Regions from separate parts of the Pantoea sp. SM3640 genome, predicted to be linked through region 1. Evidence: predicted binding sites of a transcription regulator. Region 1 holds the regulator's gene; the other holds the start of a gene.

Evidence for each region. The regulator PurR, encoded in region 1, represses purine synthesis genes. The targets are predictions, from matches to a motif close to CANGCAAACGTTTGCNTG.
Region 2: a site for PurR is predicted at 3,097-3,114, ahead of IV493_RS16355 (nucleoside-specific channel-forming protein Tsx). Genes of this name have one in related genera too.

The regions. Positions count from the first base shown of each region.
Region 1 covers NZ_CP064872.1:2,052,401-2,057,746, reverse strand. Annotated here, with positions in the region: gene punR (DNA-binding transcriptional activator PunR) at 1-617, shown strand, start outside; gene purR (HTH-type transcriptional repressor PurR) at 614-1,639, opposite strand; gene IV493_RS09545 (YnhF family membrane protein) at 1,921-2,010, shown strand; gene IV493_RS09540 (C40 family peptidase) at 2,058-2,867, opposite strand; gene IV493_RS09535 (Grx4 family monothiol glutaredoxin) at 3,232-3,567, shown strand; gene rnt (ribonuclease T) at 3,611-4,279, opposite strand; gene gloA (lactoylglutathione lyase) at 4,400-4,807, opposite strand; gene IV493_RS09520 (alkene reductase) at 4,924-5,346, opposite strand, start outside.
Region 2 covers NZ_CP064872.1:3,514,446-3,519,791, reverse strand. Annotated here, with positions in the region: gene IV493_RS16370 (amidohydrolase) at 1-351, opposite strand, end outside; gene IV493_RS16365 (LysR family transcriptional regulator) at 466-1,362, shown strand; gene yjdN (VOC family metalloprotein YjdN) at 1,436-1,873, shown strand; gene IV493_RS16355 (nucleoside-specific channel-forming protein Tsx) at 1,996-2,862, opposite strand; gene IV493_RS16350 (HAMP domain-containing sensor histidine kinase) at 3,142-4,497, opposite strand; gene IV493_RS16345 (response regulator) at 4,494-5,153, opposite strand.

The DNA.
Region 1 (5,346 bases):
CCGTTGACCGCATCGCCAAACCTCAGCGCACCCGGCAGCTTGTTAAAGATTTTTATCGCCACTTTCCCGATATGGAACTGATCATCAGCTATGAAGTTTTTAACGGCGTCTGGGATGCACTGGCCGATGGCCGGGTGGAAGTTGCGATTGGGGCCACCCAGGCGATTCCGGTAGGCGGACGGTTTGCATTTCGAGATATGGGTACGCTCAACTGGCGCTGCGTGGTCGCGCCCGATCATCCTCTGACTCAGGCGAACCAGATCGATGATGACACGCTGCGTAGCTGGCCGTCACTGGTGCTGGAAGATACATCACGCGCACTGCCGCGTCGTATGACATGGACGCTGGATAACCAGCGCAGGCTGGTGGTGCCGGAGTGGCAAACCGGACTGGAGTGCGTGCAGGCAGGCTTGTGTGTGGCGATGGTGCCGGGTCATCTGGCCAGACCACTGCTCGACAGCGGCGAGCTGGTCGAACTGACGCTGCCGGTGGCATTTCCGGATAGCCCTTGTTGCGTCAGCTGGGCAGAGGATCGCGCATCACCGGCGACAGGCTGGTTGCTCAGCTATCTGGGTGATGCGCAAACGCTTAATCAGGAGTGGTTAAGCGAGGATTAGCGGCGATAGTCGCGGAACGGACCATCCGCCACTGAACGGCGCTCAATCAGCGTCGGATGGACTTCAATCGTTTGAGACACTTCACGCTTACTGGTGATGCGGTCAAGCAGCATATCCAGCGCTTTCTCACCCAGCTGGGCTTTTGGCTGATGCACCGTGGTCAGGGCAGGGGCGAAATAGCGGGCGTTGCGCACATTGTCATAGCCGATGACCGAAATATCCTGCGGCACGCGCAGACCCATCTCGTCGGCGGCGCAAATGGCCCCCATCGCCATGATATCACCGCCGCAGAACACCGCCGTCGGGCGCTGCTTCTGCGACAGGATCTGCTGCATCGCCTGATAGCCCGACTCCGGCTCAAAGTCACCCTGTACAATCCACTCGGCACGCGGCTGAATACCCGCTTCTTCCAGTGCCTTTAGGAAACCGGCATGGCGTCCACCGCCGGTGTTACGCTCCATCTGACCGGGGATAGCACCAATATCACGGTGTCCGCGTTCAATCAGATAGCGTCCCGCCAGATAGCCGCCCTGGAAAGCATTATCCAGCACCGTGTCAGTAAAGTCGGCGCGCGATTCGCCCCAGTCCATCACCACCATCGGGATATTGCGGTTCTCTTCCAGCATCTGCAGCAGATCGTCCGGATACTCAGAGCACATCACCAGCAGACCATCGACGCGCTTCTGCGCCATCATGCTGAGGTAGGCGCGCTGTTTTTGCAGATCGTTATGCGCATTACCCAGAATCAGCGTATAGCCTTTGTCAAAACAGTGGTTTTCAACCGCTTCAATAATTTCAGCGAAATAGGGCGCTTCGCTGGAGGTGGCAAGCAGGCCCAGCGTTTTGGTGTGGTTTACTTTCAGGCTGCGCGCCACAGCACTTGGCGAGTAGTGCAGTTCCTTAATTGCCTGCCAGACCGCCTCGCGTGTTTCTTCAGCGACAAAGCGGGTTTTATTGATGACGTGCGAAACGGTGGTCGTTGAGACGCCAGCGCGTTTCGCCACATCTTTAATTGTTGCCATGAAAATCGGACTCCAGTGCTTACCTAACTCTATGATAAGCGTAATGTTAAACGTTTGCGTCTGCTCAGGGTTTTTTCCGCAAAAATGCGGCTTTTCTGGCCGGTAAACAGGCCGCTGGCGGAGAAAAAACGCCAGAAAAGATGCGCAAACGGAATCAGGGTTGCGCGCGTTGCGCAACAAAGGCGGGATTCTAACAAGGCTGAACGGATAAAACGAGATTTTTACCGGACCCTGTGGGAAAATGCCATATCCCTGCAAAGTGTGTGACTAAGGAGCAAGCAATGAGTACCGATTTGAAACTGGCTTTGATGACCACTGTCGGCTGTCTGCTGATGATTGTGGCCTTTAGTTTTACTGCCATTCTGCACTAATAAAAAAAGCCGGGATTATCCCGGCTTTTTTCTGACTGTTCTGCTGCTCAGCGTATCGTTTTCGGCGTCATCACCCGACGGGCACCAATATAGTGGCGCTGCCAGTAATCTTCCCCTAATGCACTGATCTGAATATCTTTGCCGGTACGTGGCGACTGAATAAACTTGCCATCGCCCAAATAAACGCCGACGTGGTCCGCTGTGCCGCGGCCATTAATACGGAAGAAGACCAGATCGCCTTTCTCCAGCGACTCACGCTTGATCGGCGCGGCGTCACGCAGGTGATACATCTCGTTAGCGGTACGCGGGATCTTAAATTTCACCAGGTCTTTATAGGCATACCAGACCAGACCGCTGCAATCGAAACCGGTATGTGGAGAGGTGCCGCCCCACTGATAGGGTTTACCCAACTGCCCCATCAGCTTGGTCATTGCGGTCTCACGCGCCTTCTGATAGCGCTGGCGGTGGGATTTGCTCATTTTAATCGTGCCTGGCTCGCGGGTGGTGACCTCAGCGGTTTTCAGCTGGCGCTGATGCCCATAGCGTTTCTTCTCTTTATTTTTTTCTTTGCTTTTGCTGATACGGGCGGTTTTGAGCGAGGTCTTCTTAGCAGGCGTCTGTTTAGCAGTGAGTTCGACTTTTTTTTGTTTTTTCGTTTTAAGTTTTTGGTCAGGGCTGAGACGAGTTTTTTTCGTCACCGTTTTTACCGGGCGACGCTTGCGGCGTTCATCGTCGCGCGCACTCTTTTTCTCTGCTTTATGCGTATTGACGTTCACCGGCGCGTGAGGCGACGCAGCGGCGATGTTGAAAAACAGTTGCGCAAAGGCCAGCATAAAAAGCGTAATGATTAAACGCATAGTCCATTAATTAGTTAAGTTGTCAGGGCCACTACGCACCGCGACAAAGTTGAGATTAATCTGATCCAGGATCAGTGCCCAGGCCATTCTAGTCCAGTTCGCTTAAAAACTGTAATGCCTTTTAATGTTAATCTTTGCAGCCCACGTGATTGCACTGAAAATGAACATTTTCAGCATGTTATACCAACGGAATTATTACGAATTATTAAACTGTTACCAGCTGTTAATACCTGAAATTAAATGTCCTGCGCACGGGACTTAACAATGATGGTCATTTAATCGGGCAGGGAGCAAAATCTCATTTTCAGTCACGCTGCGAAGTCGCTACAATAAACAAACACGAAGTAACGAATTAAGGAAGGCAATTATGAGTACTGTAGAAAAAATTCAGCGCCAGATCGCAGAAAACCCGATCCTGCTGTACATGAAAGGTTCCCCGAAACTGCCAAGCTGCGGTTTCTCTGCACAGGCGGTGCAGGCGCTGTCAGCCTGCGGTGAGCGTTTTGCTTACGTGGATATTCTGCAGAACCCGGACATTCGTGCCGAGATGCCGAAATACGCTAACTGGCCGACCTTCCCGCAGCTATGGGTGGATGGTGAACTGGTTGGTGGATGCGACATCATCGTCGAGATGTTACAGCGTGGTGAACTGCAGTCGCTGATCAAAGAGACCGCAGAAAAATTTAAAGAAGCAGAATAAAAAAAGGCCGACATTATGTCGGCCTCTTTCATTGTGGCATCCCTTATGCGGATGTCGTGGCGTCTGCGTCGCCCCCGGCGAAGGGCAGAGGCCAGCCACCTAACCGTTTCCAGCGGTTCACCAGCTCGCAGAACAGTGTCGCCGTCTGCTGAGTGTCATAGAGCGCTGAATGCGCCTGCGTACTGTCAAACTCCATTCCCGCCGCAATACAGGCTTTCGCCAGCACCGTCTGACCCAGCACCAGTCCGCTCAGCGCTGCGGTATCAAAGGTGGCAAACGGGTGAAACGGATTGCGCTTCAGGCTGGCACGTTCTGCTGCCGCTGACATAAAGTTCAGATCAAACGTGGCATTGTGCGCCACCATAATGGCGCGATTGCAGCCGCTATCTTTAATACCCTTGCGCACCATTTTGAAAATGGCGTGCAGCGCCTCATATTCACTCACCGCGCCGCGCAGCGGATTACTCGGATCGATACCGGTAAAGGCCAGCGCTTCCGGATGCAGCAGCGAGCCGACAAAGGGTTCGACGTTGAAATGCAGCGTCTGGTCAATCTGAATCCATCCCTCTTCATCCATTTTCAGCGTGATAGCGGCAATCTCCAGTAACGCATCGGTTTGCGCGTTGAAACCAGCGGTTTCAACGTCGATCACCACCGGATAGAAGCCACGGAAACGTTGATTGAGTGCATTAGGGGAATTCGATTCAGACATCAGGATCTCGTTGCAGAAAAAGGGCAGCGCGTATTATGGCAAAAAACGGGGACGGGTGCAGCAGATGAAGCGCAGAGAAAGGGATTCAGCCCACCGGGTCAGGCGGGCTGAGGGGCAGGTTTAGTTGCCCAGGCCGTTACCGGCATCTTTGTTCTCGATCAGCTCGATTTTGTAGCCATCGGGATCTTCAACAAAGGCAATAATGGTGGAGCCGCCTTTAACCGGGCCCGCTTCACGGGTCACATTGCCGCCATCTTTGCGGATACGTTCACAGGCTGCTGCTGCGTCATCGACGCCCAGCGCGATGTGACCATAAGCATCGCCGAGGTCATATTTATCAACGCCCCAGTTGTAGGTCAGCTCGATCACCGCACCTTCGCTTTCGTCGGTGTAGCCTACGAACGCCAGGGTATATTTATATTCGGTGTTTTCGCTCTGACGTAGCACGCGCATGCCCAGCACACGGGTGTAGAAATCGATTGAACGTTGCAGATCGCCAACGCGCAGCATGGTATGAAGTAAACGCATAACATCCTCTTTTAAATAAAACGCCATCGCCGGATGACCCAGGCGCTAAGTATAGCGATGAAAATCGCCATTGAATAATGGCTGCCGTCATCGTCCCGGACGGCAGCCCAAACAGATTACAGTGTCGGGTAGTCGATATAACCTTCCGCGCCGCCGCCGTAGAAGCTTTCCGGGCGCTGTGGGTTGAGTGGGGCATCCTGCTGCAGACGCTCAACCAGATCCGGGTTAGCAATGTAATCACGACCAAATGCAACCGCATCGATCAGACCGCGACCAATCAGATCATCCGCTTTCTCAACGGTGTAAGCACCGGCACCAATGATGGCGCCCGGGAAGAGATCGCGCACTTTCTGACGGAAGGCGTCGGTGTAAGGCTTGCCGCCGGCCCAGTCTGGTTCAGAGAGGTGCAGATAGGCGATGTTGCGTTTTGCCAGCTCACCGATGTACCACAGCGCCGCTTCTTCTTCATCCGGACCGTTGTCCAGATTCTGGAAGCTGCCGATAGGCGAGACGCGGATACCAATGCGATCGGCTGACCA
Region 2 (5,346 bases), 1.5 Mb from region 1:
CATATCGACGCGGAAGCCCATCACCGGGCCGGGACGGCCGGTATCGAGTGTTGCCACGATGCCGCAGAATCCGCCAGAGAAGTGGCTGATCCACTGCGGCAGTGCGCCCTGCTGCAGCGCACGGGCTTCCTGCTGCTTCAGCACGGCGTCGTCGGGCAAGCCCATCCGCGCATCGGCATCGATCACTTCACGGCCCAGCTTTAGTTGATAACCGAGCTTATGCAGTTCTTCAGCGACTAACGTCGCGGTACGGAACTCCAGCCAGCCCGATTCGGCGTAGTGATGGAAGTCGCGACGCCACTGTTGCAGCTGTGGCAGCAGGGCATTGACGTGGTCTGAAAGGGGGGTCATCGGCTCTTTCCTCGTTGTTGATTTTTTATGCACTGCGTCGAATCTACACAATGGTACTGGGTGGCATAAGATGCGAATATCTTGTGACTGATAAACAACGGTTATCGCAAAACTATGTCTGCCAATCTCAAACTTCATCAGCTGCGCGCCTTCACTGACGTAGCACGACAGGGCAGTATCCGGGCGGCAAGCCGGCTGTCCGGGCTGTCGCAACCGGCGTTAACCAAAGCGATTCAGGAACTGGAGCGAGAGCTGGGCGCAAAGCTGTTTATCCGCCGTCAGCAGGGCGTGGTACTGACCGATATCGGTGATAACTTTTTTCGCCATGCCAGCCTGGTGCTGGCGGAACTGCGGGTCGCAGAAGAGGATATCCAGCAGCGCCTGGGGCTGGGTGGCGGTCAGGTGAACATCGGCGTGGGGGGCAGCGTCGCGCGCACCATCATGCCGCAGGTGATAAACCAGTTTCATCGCGAATACCCGCTGATTAAGGTACGCATCGTCGAGGGCCAGCTGGTGTCGATGGTGCATGAGCTGCGTCAGGGCGCGCTCGATTTCACCATCAACACCTACGATCAGAGTCATCTCGATCAGGAGCTGATGTATGAGCGGGTGATGGAGCGCGAGTATAGAGTGGTGGTGCGTAAAGGCCACCCGCTGGAAAAGGCCCGTTCTCTGGCGGCGTTACAGCAGGCGGACTGGACGATGCCAACGCCAAAAGGGAGTTACTACCGTCTGCTGCACGATTTGTTTGGCGAGCGCGGTATGGCACCCAAAATCGTGGTGACCTGTGAAACCTTTATGGCCTGCACCAGCCTGGTCGCGCAAAGCGATTTCATCAGTATTCTGTCGGTCGACGTGATTGACGATCCCATTCTGGGGCGGTCGCTGGTGGCGCTGACGCTCGACGAGCCCCTGCCGAAAGCCATCTTCTATCTGATCCAGCGCAAAGACACCGCGCTGACGCCGATGAGCAGTTATATGGCGCAACTCTTTCGGCGTTATTGCCAGTAAATTCAGGGAGTAAAGTCGATCGTCTACACTATAGGGGTACTGTAAAAAATCCACCCGACAAATAGAGGTTACGATGCAAGTCAGTCCTTATCTGTTTCTCTATGGCCGTTGTGAAGAGGCTATCGACTTTTACCTGCAGGCGACCGGGGGAGAGCTGCTCTCTAAAATGAAATTTGGTGATATGCCGGATCAGGGTGAGCAGGTAGGCGATCAGTCTGCTGCGCCGCAGCCGCCAGAAAAGATCATGCATGCGCAACTGCGTATCGGTGACGGTGAGCTGATGTTGAGCGATGGTAATACCGAGAAGCCGCCCGCGTCTGAACATGCCGGTTATGCGGTCAGCCTTTCAACTACTGATGTCGAAAAGGGTAAAGCCTGGTTTGAGAAACTATCGGCAGGCGGCAAGGTCACAACGGAGTGGCAGGAGACATTCTGGTCGAACGGATTCGCGATGTTTATCGATAAGTTCAACATTCCATGGCGCATCAATGTTGAGAAGCCACAGGAATAACCGAAGGTAAGATGCAGGACTGAGTTGCTAAAACTGCCTCTCAAAAGCTGGCCTGGAGAGACAACGCTCCAGGCCAGATCTCCTGCGTGACGGGCGGTTTTTTCAGCCGCCCGTTATCTTTATCAGAAGTTGTAACCCGCCACCAGGTAGTAACCCCAGCCCGTCGATTTCACTTCAAACGGGCCTTTGCCGAAGTTCAGCTCCTGACCATCCGCCCACTGTCCGCCGTTGTGGAAGTAACGCGCCACCGCAGAGAAGTGCCAGTGATCGTAACCCAGTGACAGAATGTGGCTGGAGGCGATGGAGTTGCTGGTGCGTGATGAACCGCCTTTCTCGTTGAGATCGGAACCCCAGTCGAAGTTGGTGAAGCCCACATAGCCCAGATTACCGCCCCACAGCGTGGTGATAGGCACGAAGTATTTCACCTTGAAGCGATAGCCATCCCAGCTGTTTTCGTTCGCCGCGCCGTAGTTTTCCCACTGATATTTGGCGTAGACGTTCAGCGACAGGCCGACATCGCTGTGCGTATCGATATCGGTGCCCAGACCCATATACCAGGTGTTCTGGCGGTTGTCGCTGTTGCGGCCCATATCGTAGATATAGTTATTGGCGAAATACCACTCTTTGAACGGACCAAAGGCCAGGCTGGTGCCGGTCAGTTTGTCGATAGAGAAGCGCGGCTCAATCTCCATAAACATCGGTGAACCGTGGTCGAATACGCCGTTGGCATTGCTGTTGCCGACGCCGAAGAAGTTAGGCACGTCGAGATAGCCGTAGAAATCGAACCAGTCTTTCTTCGCAAACGCTTCATATTCCAGATAAACGTCGTTGTTAAACTGCGGTCCGAAACGCGTGTGGTAGCTGCCTACCACGTTAACGCTCTGATGCCACCAATCCGAGAGATACTGCGGATCGCTTTCAGCGGCCTGCGCAGCACCACTCAATAAACATGCCAGCACGGCACCTGCTATCAACGTTTTATATTTCATTATTATCAGCCACATGCTTTTGACCGCTGCACACCAGACGCAGTCAGAGAGAAATCGGTCCCTTGATGGGAATGAGGGTTTCACAGCGAATAACAACCCGTTCTTCAGCCCGCGTAGCGTGCCTGTAACAGATCGATAGAAAATAGATTTTGCTCACGTTTGTCAAAAAGTGTTGCATTACAATTCAGCTAAAATGTGATGCACTTCACAATAACGGCGTGGATCGAACGGAACCAGGCAACCGTTTACGTTGTCTGGTTCGTGATCAAACAGGCGGGATCAGGGAAGAGTGACGCGAACCTGCAAACCACAAATTGCACCCTGTGGAGTCAGGCAATTGGAAAGGGCGACGTGAATCTGATGTTTCTGTGCGACGTTGCGCACAATCGATAATCCCAGCCCGCTGCCCTGGGCTTTAACGTCTGGCGAACGGGTAAAACGGTCGAACGCACGTTCGATAAAGGATTCCGGCATGCCCGGTCCGTTATCAACAATATCGACCACCGTTTTGCCCGCGACCCGATGCAGCAGCACATCGACCAGGCTGCCTTCCGGCGTGTGCAACATAGCGTTACCAATCAGGTTGTCGAACAGGCTGCGCAATTCGGAACGGCTGGCCTGCAGGCGATACTGCGTGGAGCCATTAAAGCCGATATCGATGCCGCGCTTATCCGCCACCACCATCAACTGCTCAATGCTCTCTTTTAGCAGATCTTCAAGTTCGATATGCTCCACGCTGGACACCACGCTCTGGTCATCCTGACGTGAGACATTGAGTAACTGCGTGACCAGGTGACGGGTACGCGTGACGCCCGCTTCCAACTGGCTGAACTGACGGCTCGCTTCACCCGGCTGAATATGCTGACGCAGGTTTTCCAGCTGTAACGTCACCGCTGTTACCGGCGTACGCAGCTCATGCGCGGCATCTTCCAGGAACTGACGCTGCGACGACCAGGCGTCACGCAGCTTACTCAGCAGCGAGTTGTAAGCGGCTACCAGCGGCAGGATCTCATCCGGTAAGCCTTCCGGTGAGACATTGTGTGGATGATGGGTTTCCTGCGCCGCAATCTGACGCGAAGCGACCTGCAGATCGCGGGTGATCTTGCGCACCACCAGCCAGATCACCAGCAGCGACAGCGGCATCATCAGGATCATCGGAATGATCGCCGACAGCGCCCGCTTGACCATTGAGGCTTTCATGTAGCTGAGGTTGTGCATCACCTGAATCGTTTTGATCTCGCTGCCAGGCATGCCGGGCCGGGAAAAAATACGCCATTCACAGTCGTCGCACTGACCCACATGCACATCGTGATAACCGCGCTGGTTTTGCAGCGGGGCCTGCAACTCCGGCCATGAACTGGCCCGCAGCTGGCCCTGATCGTCCCAGAGCTGAACTACAAAGGCGCTCTTTGCTTTGTCAGGTGCAATAAGCATCGGCATCAGGGCGGGCATCTGTTTATTGGTGGACCAGGCATCAGCGATTTTTGCCAGCTGATCGTCCTTCATGGTACCGACCATATCGCCGTAACAGCTGAAGAAATACCAGGTGACGCCGCCGATCATCAGCAGATGAATAATCAGCAGGGTAGAGAGAAGTTTATTGCGCAGTGAGCGCATAAAGGGGAAAGGTTTCATATCGCCGGAACCCGCCAGCCCAGTCCGCGTACATTACGGATCACGTCGTTATCGAGTTTGCGACGCATGCCGTGGATCAGGACATCCACCGCGTTGCTGCTGACTTCATCGCCCCAGCCGTAGATGCGGTTTTCCAGTTGCTCGCGCGACAGAATAGCGCCCGGCCGCTCCAGCAGCGCGTAGAGCAGGGCATATTCCCGCGCCGTCAGCTGCTCGCGCTGGCCTTTGTAGAGCACCTCGCGGGTCATCATGTCCAGCTGCACATCGCCGCTGCCAAGCACCGAGTCTGCCGCGCCGTGGCTGCGCCGGGTAATGGCGCGCATCCGGGCCATCACTTCCTGGAGATCGAACGGTTTAAGCAGGTAGTCGTCCGCGCCGCTGTCGAGTCCCTGAATACGCTGCGCCACCGTGTCGCGTGCGGTAAGAATCAGGACCGGCGTGGCGTCGCCGCGCCCGCGCGCCCGGCGCAGAACCTGCAGACCGTCATCGCGCGGTAAGCCGAGATCAAGCAGTACACAGCTGTAGCCGCCTTCGCTCCAGGCATTCTGGGCATAGACGCCATCGCGCACCCAATCTACTGACCAGCCCGCGCCCTGCAGTGCCTGTTGCAGGTTCGCGCCGATCATTTCATCATCTTCAACCAGTAACACGCGCATGGCTGATCTCCTTCGTAAAGATAAGAGAGAGTTTATCCATCAATTGTTAGGCCAGAATTATCCTTCCGCCGTCATACTTCGCACTGTGGCGGCGTTGGCTGCTTTTGCTCACCCCAGTCACTGACCAATGTCAGCTCCTGGGGATTCGCGCCTTTGCCGCCTTGCCACAGCACGAATTATTTTGGCGGACCGC